2 regions of the Kitasatospora sp. NPDC114501 genome follow, and region 1 is predicted to be linked to the other one. Evidence: riboswitches for the same ligand, from Rfam matches in the RefSeq annotation. Region 1 holds a riboswitch; the other holds the start of a gene.

Region 1 (5,002 bases):
GACCTTGGTCTCGATAATCCCCCAGACGAGGGCGACCACGGCGGCGACGGCGAACAGGCCGAGCGTCTTGTTGGAGGTCCAGCCCCAGTGGTTGCCCTGGCTGACCGCGACCAGCAGTGCGGAGAGCCAGCCGGCCAGGGTGATCGCGCCCAGCGGGTCGGCGCCGCCCTCCTTGTCGGTGACCGGGTCGGTCGGGACGCGGAAGGCGACCAGGGCGAGCGCGAGCAGGCCGAAGAGCAGGCCCATCCAGAAGATCGACTTGTAGGCCCAGTGCTCCAGCAGGAGGCCGGTGGCGACCAGGCCGAGGCCGGAGCCGACGCCCATCGAGGCGCTGATGGCGGCGACACCGCCGGTCACCTTCTGCCTGGGCAGCTCGTCACGGACGATGCTGATCGCCAGCGGCAGGACGCCACCGCCTGCGCCCTGGAGGACGCGGGCGACGACCAGCCAGGTGAAGGAGTGGGTGCTGACCGCCAGCGCCGAACCGGCGACCAGGCCGGCCAGCGAGATCAGCAGCATCGGCTTGCGGCCCCGGAGGTCGCCGAAGCGACCCAGGAGAGGAGTCAGCACGGCTGCGGAGAGCAGGTTGGCGGTCATCAGCCAGGTGATGCTGGACGCGGAGACGTTCAGTTCCCTGGCCAGCGAGGGCAGGATCGGGACGACCGCGGTCTGCACCACGCTGAACGACAGCATCGCCAGGATGAGGGCCGGCAGGACCCGGGAGCTGCTCTGCTTCTCGGCCGCGGTGGTGGGCTGTGGTGCCTCACTCACGGTTGCTTCCTCTCGTACATAGTGAATGAACTGAAGTAACCATGCAGGGTGATACTTCAGAGTGTCAAATATCGAGTGGTTAAGCTTTGGCAAAGAGGAACGGTCGGGTACGCGCCAAGGGGCCCCGGACGGTGTCCGGGGCCCCTTGGCGCGGGGGGCTGTCAGACGAGCGGCCGTAGCGGGGCCGGGCGGGACGAGGCCGCGGCCGGGGTCGAGTCGGTCGGCGAGCCGGGAGCGTGGCCGGCGGTGGTGTCGTGGACCTCGACGTGCTCGCGGCGGAGTTCCTCCCGGACCACCTCCTCGGTGGTGTACCGCTCGACGATCAGGCGGACCCGCTCGATGGGGGCGAGGTGCTTGCGGACCACCGCGCGTTCCTCACGGAGGGTGACCTCCTCGACGGCCTCGGCGATGTCCTTCTCGGTGAGCGCGGCGCGTTCGGCTTCGCTGACCGGCATCCGTTCGACCCGGACGCGCTCGCGGACCACCGGGACGCGGCGCTCGACCTGTTCGGTCGTCACGTACTTGCGCAGCTTCGCGGTGCCGAGGGTGTGCCACTCGGTGGTGATCTCCAACCGCTCCTCGCGGCAGGTGATCTCGACCGGGCCGCTGGGGGCGGAGCCGGCGCTCGCGGTGGTGGTCGTGGTCGTGGTGGGGGTGGTCGCCGCCGGGGCGGGCGCGGAGGCCGGCTGCGACTGCGGCCTCGGTTCCGCGGCCGGCGCGACGGGCGGGGTGGTGGTGTGCGGGGTGGTGGTGGTCGACGGGGTGCTGAGGGTCCGCATGTCGGCCTCCGGGGCGGTCCTGGCGGTGTCGGCGGCGGCGGCGGTGAGGGTCGGGGCGGTGGGGCCGGGCGCGGCGGCGGTGGGGACCGGGGTCCTGGCCGGGGCCGGCTCGGGGGAGCGCTCGGGGGTGTGGAAGGTGAGCGGCTTGGCCGGCGCCGCCGCGGCCGTGGTGGTGGCGGCGGCCGCCGTGGTGCCGAAGTCGAGGTCGGGCTGCTTGGCGCGGCTGCCGTTCTCGCCGTTCGGACGGCCGTCCATCGGGGTGTCGAGCCCGTAGTAGCGGTAGAGCTGGAGCTCCTGGGCGGGGGACAGGTGCTGGCCGACGCCGAAGTCCGGCGACTCCTTCACCAACGACTTGTCGTACGGCACCCGGAGTTCCTCGCCGGAGAACTCGCTCGTGGTCAGCGGGACGAAGGCGTCCCGGCCGAAGATGCCGGTCCGGACCGCGGCCCACTCCGGCCGGCCGGTGGCGTCGTCCAGGTAGACCTCGTCGACCGTGCCGATCTTGTCTCCGTTGCGGTCGACGGCCTTGTGACCGATGAGGTCCCGTGGGTCGATGTCGGTCTGCACTCTTTCCTCCCGTGCGCTGAGCCTGCGGAAGTCCCGCAGAAAGGCGGCCGGAGCACCCGTTCCGGTCGCCACTTCACACCAAAAGCCATGAATCGGACGGTCGCGACCGGGGTGCGCCCGGACGGGCGGCGCGCTGGACCGTCCGGGGGACGCGCGTAGACCTCGAGTGACCTGACGCACCCGTGATCGGGGGCCCTCCCGCTGGTACCCTGGGCGGCGACCGCAGAGCCCGCTCGGGAGAGTCTCCGACACGAAAACCGCTGGTCGGGGCGCCGAAGGAGCAACTCCTCCCCGGAATCTCTCAGGCATCCGTACCGTGTGGGGTAGGTCACTCTGGAAAGCAGGGCAGGAGCGTCGGCATGGGAGCCGGCGATCACCTCCCTCACCGACGGTGCAAGCCGGCGGGGCGCCCACAGCGCTCCGTGCGGGTGAAGCTCTCAGGTCCCGATGACAGAGGGGGAGGCCTGTCGGGTCCGCCCGCCCCGGTTCGTCCGCTGTGCGCAGTGGTGTCGACCGGCCGGCGTGCGTACCCCCGCCGGTCCGTGACCAGGAGGCCTCGACCACCATGAACGCCCAGCCGAACGCGGGACGCCCCACCAGCGCCTCGACCCTCACCGAGCTTGAGCTGGCCAGCCCCTTCGAGAACCGCCACATCGGCCCCGACGCCGCCGCGCAGGAGAAGATGCTGGCGTCCGTCGGCTACGGCTCGCTGGACGAGCTCGCGGCCACCGCGGTGCCCGAGGCGATCCGTTCCATCACCGCCCTGGACCTGCCCGCGGGCCGGACCGAGGCCCAGGTCCTCGCCGAGCTGCGCGAGCTGGCCGGCCGCAACCAGGTGCTCCAGCCGATGATCGGCCTGGGCTACTACGGCACCTTCACCCCGCCGGTGATCCTGCGCAACGTCATGGAGAACCCGGCCTGGTACACCGCCTACACCCCGTACCAGCCGGAGATCTCGCAGGGCCGGCTGGAGGCGCTGCTCAACTTCCAGACCGTGGTCTCCGACCTGACCGGTCTGCCGACCTCCGGCTCCTCGCTGCTGGACGAGGGCACCGCGGCCGCCGAGGCGATGTCGCTGGCCCGCCGCGTCACCAAGGTCAAGGGCGGTGTCTTCCTGGTCGACGCCGAGACCCTGCCGCAGACCGTCGCGGTGATCAACACCCGCGCGGTGCCGACCGGCGTCGAGGTCGTCGTCGCCGACCTGTCCGAGGGCATCCCGGCCGAGATCGCCGAGCGCGGCGTCTTCGGCGTGCTGCTCCAGTACCCCGGCGCCACCGGTGTGGTCCGCGACCTCACCCCGGTGATCGAGCAGGCGCACGGCCTGGGCGCGGTCGTCGCGGTCGCCGCCGACCTGCTCGCGCTGACCCTGCTCAAGTCCCCGGGCTCGCTGGGCGCCGACATCGCCTGCGGCACCTCGCAGCGCTTCGGCGTGCCGATGGGCTTCGGCGGCCCGCACGCCGGCTACCTGTCGGTGCGCGCCGAGTACGCCCGCTCGCTGCCCGGCCGCCTGGTCGGCGTCTCCGTCGACGCCGACGGCAACCGCGCCTACCGCCTGGCGCTGCAGACCCGCGAGCAGCACATCCGCCGCGAGAAGGCCACCAGCAACATCTGCACCGCCCAGGTGCTGCTCGCCGTGATGGCCTCGATGTACGCCGTCTACCACGGCCCGGACGGCCTGGCCGACATCGCCCGCCGCACCCACCGCTACGCCGCCGCCCTCGCCGAGGGCCTGCGGGCCGGCGGTGTCGAGCTGCTGCACGGCGAGTTCTTCGACACCGTCACCGCCGTCGTCCCGGGCCGTGCCGCCGAGATCGCCGCCGCCGCCCGCGCCAACGGCATCAACCTGTACCAGGACGGCGAGGACCGGATCTCCGTCTCCACCGACGAGACCACCACCCGCGAGCACCTGGCCGGTGTCTGGGCCGCGTTCGGCGTCCCCGCCGTCGAGGTCGCCGAGGCGGCCGACGCGCTGCCCGCCGCGCTGCTGCGCGAGGACGAGTACCTGACCCACCCGGTCTTCCACAGCCACCGCTCGGAGACCGCCATGCTGCGCTACCTGCGCCGCCTGTCGGACCGGGACTACGCGCTGGACCGCGGCATGATCCCGCTGGGCTCCTGCACCATGAAGCTCAACGCGACCACCGAGATGGAGGCGGTGACCTGGCCGGAGTTCGGCCAGCTGCACCCCTTCGCGCCGATCGACCAGGCCCAGGGCTACCTGACCCTGATCCGCCAGCTGGAGCAGCAGCTGGTCGAGGTGACCGGCTACGACGCCGTGTCGATCCAGCCGAACGCGGGCTCGCAGGGCGAGCTGGCCGGTCTGCTGGCCGTGCGCGCCTACCACCACGCCAACGGCGACACCCAGCGCGACGTCTGCCTGATCCCGTCCTCGGCGCACGGCACCAACGCGGCCTCCGCGGTGATGGCCGGCATGCGCGTGGTCGTGGTGAAGACCCTGGTCGACGGCGACGTGGACGTCGACGACCTGAAGGCCAAGATCGAGCAGCACCGCGACAACCTCGCCGTGCTGATGGTCACCTACCCGTCCACCCACGGCGTGTACGAGACCCAGATCACCGACATCTGCGCCCTGGTGCACGAGGCCGGCGGCCAGGTGTACGTGGACGGCGCCAACCTGAACGCCCTGGTCGGCCTCGCCAAGCCGGGCAAGTTCGGCGCGGACGTCTCGCACCTGAACCTGCACAAGACCTTCTGCATCCCGCACGGCGGTGGCGGCCCGGGCGTCGGCCCGGTCGCGGTGCGCGCCCACCTGGCGCCGTACCTGCCGAACCACCCGCTGCAGGAGGAGGCCGGCCCGGCCACCGGCGTCGGCCCGATCTCGGCCGCGCCGTGGGGTTCGGCGGCCATCCTGCCGATCTCCTGGG
Region 2 (5,002 bases), on a different contig from region 1:
CAGAGGTTCGGGTACAGCGGGTACTTCTCGGCCAGGGCGGTGACCCGGGCCTTCAGGGCGTCGGCGACGGTCTCGTCGAAGGCGGGCTTGAGCGCCTCGGCGATGATGTCGGCGACCTCGCGGAAGTCCTCGGCCTGGAAGCCGCGGGTGGCCAGGGCCGGGGTGCCGATGCGCAGGCCCGAGGTGACCATCGGCGGGCGCGGGTCGTTCGGGATCGCGTTGCGGTTGACGGTGATGCCGACCTCGTGCAGCCGGTCCTCGGCCTGCTGGCCGTCGAGCTGGCTGTTGCGCAGGTCGACCAGGACCAGGTGGACGTCGGTGCCGCCGGAGAGCACGGACGCGCCGGCCTCGGCCACGTCGGCCTGGAGCAGGCGCTCGGCGAGGATGCGGGCACCGTCCAGGGTGCGCTGCTGGCGCTCCTTGAACTCCTCCGAGGCCGCGACCTTGAAGGCGACCGCCTTGCCGGCGATCACGTGCTCCAGCGGGCCGCCCTGCTGGCCGGGGAAGACCGCGGAGTTGATCTTCTTGGCGAACTCGGCCTTGGACAGGATGACGCCGCCGCGCGGGCCGCCCAGGGTCTTGTGGGTGGTGGTGGTGACCACGTCCGCGTAGGGCACCGGGTTCGGGTGCAGCCCGGCGGCCACCAGGCCGGCGAAGTGCGCCATGTCCACCATGAGCAGCGCGCCGACCTCGTCGGCGATCCGGCGGAACGCGGCGAAGTCGAGCTGGCGGGGGTAGGCCGACCAGCCGGCGATGATCAGCTTCGGCTGGTGCTCCTTGGCGAGGCGCTCGACCTCGGCCATGTCGACCTGGCCGGTCTTCTCGTCCACGTGGTACGCGGCCACGTTGTAGAGCTTGCCGGAGAAGTTGATCTTCATGCCGTGGGTCAGGTGACCGCCGTGGGCCAGCGACAGGCCCAGGATGGTGTCGCCCGGCTGGATCAGCGCGAACATCGCGGCGGCGTTGGCCTGCGCGCCCGAGTGCGGCTGGACGTTGGCGTGCTCGGCGCCGAACAGCTCCTTGATGCGGTCGATCGCGATCTGCTCGACCACGTCGACGTGCTCGCAGCCGCCGTAGTAGCGGCGGCCGGGGTAGCCCTCCGCGTACTTGTTGGTGAGCACCGAGCCCTGGGCCTCCATGACCGCCACCGGGGCGAAGTTCTCGGAGGCGATCATCTCCAGGGTGGTCTGCTGGCGGTGCAGCTCGGCGTCGACCGCGGCGGCGATCTCCGGGTCGAGGGCGTGCAGGGACTGGTTGAGAACCGTCATGGTGTGGTCTTCCCGGGAGGAGGAGGGAAAGGGGCCGGGGCGGGGCGGCCGCCGCGCGACCGCCCCTGGCGGGGGATCAGCCCTGGGGGTTGGTGAGCGCGTCGTACTCGTCGGCGCTGAGCAGCTCGTCGGTGGCCTCGACGCGCACCTTGAACAGCCAGCCGCCCTCGAACGGGGCGCTGTTGACCAGGGCGTTGTCGTCCAGGACGTCCTGGTTGACCTCGGTGACCTCGCCGGTCACCGGGGAGTACAGGTCGCTGACCGACTTGGTGGACTCCAGCTCGCCGCAGGTCTCGCCGGCGGTCACGGTCTCACCGACCTCGGGGAGCTGCACGTAGACGATGTCACCGAGCGCGTCGGCGGCGTGCGCGGTGATGCCGACCGTGGAGACACCCTCCGCGTCCGCGGCGGTCAGCCACTCGTGCTCCTTGGTGTACTGCAGGTGCTGGGGGTTGCTCATGGCGTCATTCTCCAGGATGGGAAGCGGGTACGACGAAGCGGGCCGCCGCGCGGACGGCCGCGACGTGCGTGTATGGGGAAAACCGGGGGCCCGGCGGGGCTCAGCGGGCGCGCTTGTAGAACGGCAGCGCCACGACCTGGACGGGCTCGTGCCGGCCGCGCACGTCCACCGCGACGGTGGTGCCGGGGGCGGCGTGGGCGGCGTCGACGTAGGCCATCGCGATCGGCCGGCCCAGGGTCGGGGACGGCGCGCCCGAGGTGATCCGGCCGATCGGCTCGCCGTCGGTGGAGACCACGGTGTACTCGGCGCGCGGCACCCGCTTGCCCTCGGAGACCAGGCCGACCAGCACCTTCGGCGGGTTGGTCTCGGCCGCGGCGGCGGCCTGCTCCAGCGCCTTGCGGCCGATGAAGGCGCCCTCGTTGGTGGTCTTGTCGAAGCGGACGACCCGGCCCAGGCCGGCGTCGAACGGGGTGAGGTCGGTGGACAGCTCGTGCCCGTACAGCGGCATGCCGGCCTCCAGGCGCAGCGTGTCGCGGCAGGACAGGCCGCACGGGACCAGGCCGTGGCCCTCGCCCGCGGCGGTCAGCGCCTGCCAGACCGGCTCGGCGTCGACCGGGTGGCAGAAGATCTCGAAGCCGTCCTCGCCGGTGTAGCCGGTACGGGCGAGCAGCACGTCGCGGCCGGCCACCTGGGCCGGGAGGATCGCGTAGTACTTCAGGCCGGGCAGGTCGGCGTCGGTGGTCTTCGCCAGGATGCCGGTGGCCTCCGGGCCCTGGACGGCGATCAGCGCGTAGGTGTCGCGGTCGTCGGTGACGACGGCGTCGAAGCCCTTGGCGCGGGCGATCAGCTCGTCGAGGACCAGCTGGGCGTTGGAGGCGTTGGCGACGACCAGGAAGGCGTCCTCGCGCAGGCGGTAGACGATCAGGTCGTCCAGGATGCCGCCGTCCTCGGCGCAGATCATGGTGTAGCGGGCGCGCAGCACGCCCAGCGCGGAGACGAAGCCGACCAGCGCGTGGTCCAGCATCTCGCCCGCCTGCGGGCCGGTGACGGTGATCTCGCCCATGTGCGAGAGGTCGAACAGACCGGCCTTGGTGCGGACCGCGAGGTGCTCCTCGCGCTCGCTGCCGTAGCGCAGCGGCATGTCCCAGCCGGCGAAGTCGGTCATGGTCGCGCCGAGGGCGCGGTGCAGCGCGTCGAGCGCGGTCAGGCGGAGGGACGACATGGCCAGGAACTCCTCGGTCGGGGCACTCAGGGGTGCGCGCGCCGGACCGGACCCGCTCGGGGGCCGACCCTGCGCGCGGGCATGCGGCGGCGTGGGTCTCCCCATCTGTCGTCGAACCTGAGAGCTTCACCGCCCACCTGCCCGCAGCTGTTTCCAGCTTGGGGGACAGCATGGCGGCTTGCACCGTGGGTGGGCGCACGACAGGGCCGGGCGCCGCTTTCCAGATGTGCCTAACCCGTGCGGTAGGGGTGCCTGAGAGATTCCGGGGAGGACTTGCTCCTTCGGCGCCGGCTGTGCCTGACGGCACTCCGGGCTCTCCCGCGCGGGTTCGAGCGGCCGGTGTGGAGTTGTTGGGGGCCCGCGGCGCATGCCGTCGGACGCGCACATCATGGCACGTCCCGGACGACGAGGGGAGGGGGGACCCGGTCACACCGCGCGGGACCCGAACACGAGTCCTGACCCCGCCCCCGCGCGCCTCTAGACTGCTGCGCGTCGGCGCAGCAGAGGGCGGCCGAACGGCAGAGGGCGGAATCGGCGGCGCATGGGGTACCCGGTGGAGCAGCAGCAGGGGTGGGGCGGACCGGAGGAGGCGCCGGCGGGCGGCTCCTGGCCGGCCAACGAGCTGGAGCAGGTGCTGACCGCGGCCCTGGGCGACCCGGGCGCGACGCCGCGGGTGATCGAGGTGCTGGCGCGCAGCCAGGTGTGGGTGCCGCTGCCGGCCGGGGGCGACCCGCAGGGGCAGTCGCTGGACCTGCCGACGATCGAGCTGGGCGGCGACCCGTACGTACCGGTGTTCTCCTCGCAGGAGGTGTTCCTCCAGCAGGCGCCCGGGATGGCCTTCGCGATCGCGCCGGTGTGGGAGTTCGCCCGCGGGCTGCCGCTGGGCGTGGGCATCGCGGTGAACCCGGAAGCGGCGGTGGGCCTGCCGGTCCCGCCGCAGGGCGTCGCCGAGCTGCGCCGCGGCCCCTGCGGGGACCGCTGGGACGGCGCCGACGACGCCCAGGCGCCGACCGGCGGGCGGGTGGCGCTGCGCGAGCCGGTGCCGGGGGAGGACCCGGAGCACTTCCTGGCCGCCTGCCGGGCCGAACTCTCGGCGCTGCCGGGGGTGCTGACCGCCCGCAGGGCACTGGCCAGCATCGAGGGCGAGCCGACCGTGATGTTCGTGGGCGTCCAGTTGGACCCGGCGGCACCGGCCGATCCCGCCGCGGTGAACGACGCGCTCGGCCGAGCGCTGGGAACCGCGCCGCTGCCCGGCGGCGTCCACCTCGTACTGCTCGACCTCGCCGACGACCCGGTGGTCGAGTGGCTGCTCACCCGGGTACTGCCCTTCTACACGCGGGCGTGAGCGGGTTCGTATCAGAGGCACGTCGCCGTGGCGGTGGCCGGTGCCGCGCCATAGGGTGCGTGCAGACGGCCGACGGGCCGGCGGGTTGAGGGAAAGAGGCGCGGCGAGGTGGGCGCATGAGTGCGGGAACGGGAGCGGGCGGTGTGCCGGGGGCCTGGGGCCAGGCACCGGCCGCCGGGCGCCCGGGAGCTGATCCCGGCGCGTTGGAGCGCGCCCTGCGCGATGTCGCGCCGGAGCGCTACGACGCGTACGAGCGGCTGCTGCACGCGCTGGCGGACGGCCAGGTCTGGATGCTGCTGTGGCACGGCACGCCGGGCAGCCCGGACGCGCAGTACGGGAACATGGAGATCAGCGGCCACGGCTACGCGCCGGCCGTCACCTCGCCCGAACAACTGACCTCCTCCGGCTGGGCGCGGGCCCACGAGGTCATCTCCGGCCGGGAGATCGCGGCCTCGCTGTACCGCACCCGCTGGGGCCTGTGGCTCAACCCGCACGCGCCCGGCGGGGGCGTCGGGGTGCCGTGGGCGGACCTGCGGCGGGTCGCCGCGGGCCTGGACCGGCTGCCGGCCGGGCCGTTGAAGCTGAGCGAGCCGCAGCTCAACGCCCAGCCGTTCTTCGCGCTGCTGGAGCGGCAGGCCGGCGAGGTGCGCGCGGTACGGGCGCTGCGCCGGGCCTGGGTGCAGCCCGCGGTGGGGGAGCCGTACCTG

Evidence for each region. Region 1 has a riboswitch for glycine ahead of gcvP (aminomethyl-transferring glycine dehydrogenase). Riboswitches for the same ligand answer to the same signal wherever they lie in the genome.
Region 2: another riboswitch for glycine. It lies ahead of gcvT (glycine cleavage system aminomethyltransferase GcvT); the one in region 1 lies ahead of gcvP (aminomethyl-transferring glycine dehydrogenase).

Annotation. Positions count from the first base shown of each region.
Region 1 is NZ_JBVKDS010000017.1:220,831-225,832, reverse strand. Features, by position in the region: gene ACZ7RU_RS29655 (MFS transporter) at 1-771, opposite strand, end outside; gene ACZ7RU_RS29650 (PRC and DUF2382 domain-containing protein) at 933-2,117, opposite strand; glycine riboswitch at 2,342-2,444, shown strand; glycine riboswitch at 2,446-2,578, shown strand; gene gcvP (aminomethyl-transferring glycine dehydrogenase) at 2,683-5,002, shown strand, end outside.
Region 2 is NZ_JBVKDS010000002.1:508,843-513,844, forward strand. Features, by position in the region: gene glyA (serine hydroxymethyltransferase) at 1-1,268, opposite strand, end outside; gene gcvH (glycine cleavage system protein GcvH) at 1,345-1,728, opposite strand; gene gcvT (glycine cleavage system aminomethyltransferase GcvT) at 1,829-2,950, opposite strand; glycine riboswitch at 3,181-3,281, opposite strand; gene ACZ7RU_RS05735 (enhanced serine sensitivity protein SseB C-terminal domain-containing protein) at 3,492-4,295, shown strand; gene ACZ7RU_RS05740 (enhanced serine sensitivity protein SseB C-terminal domain-containing protein) at 4,412-5,002, shown strand, end outside.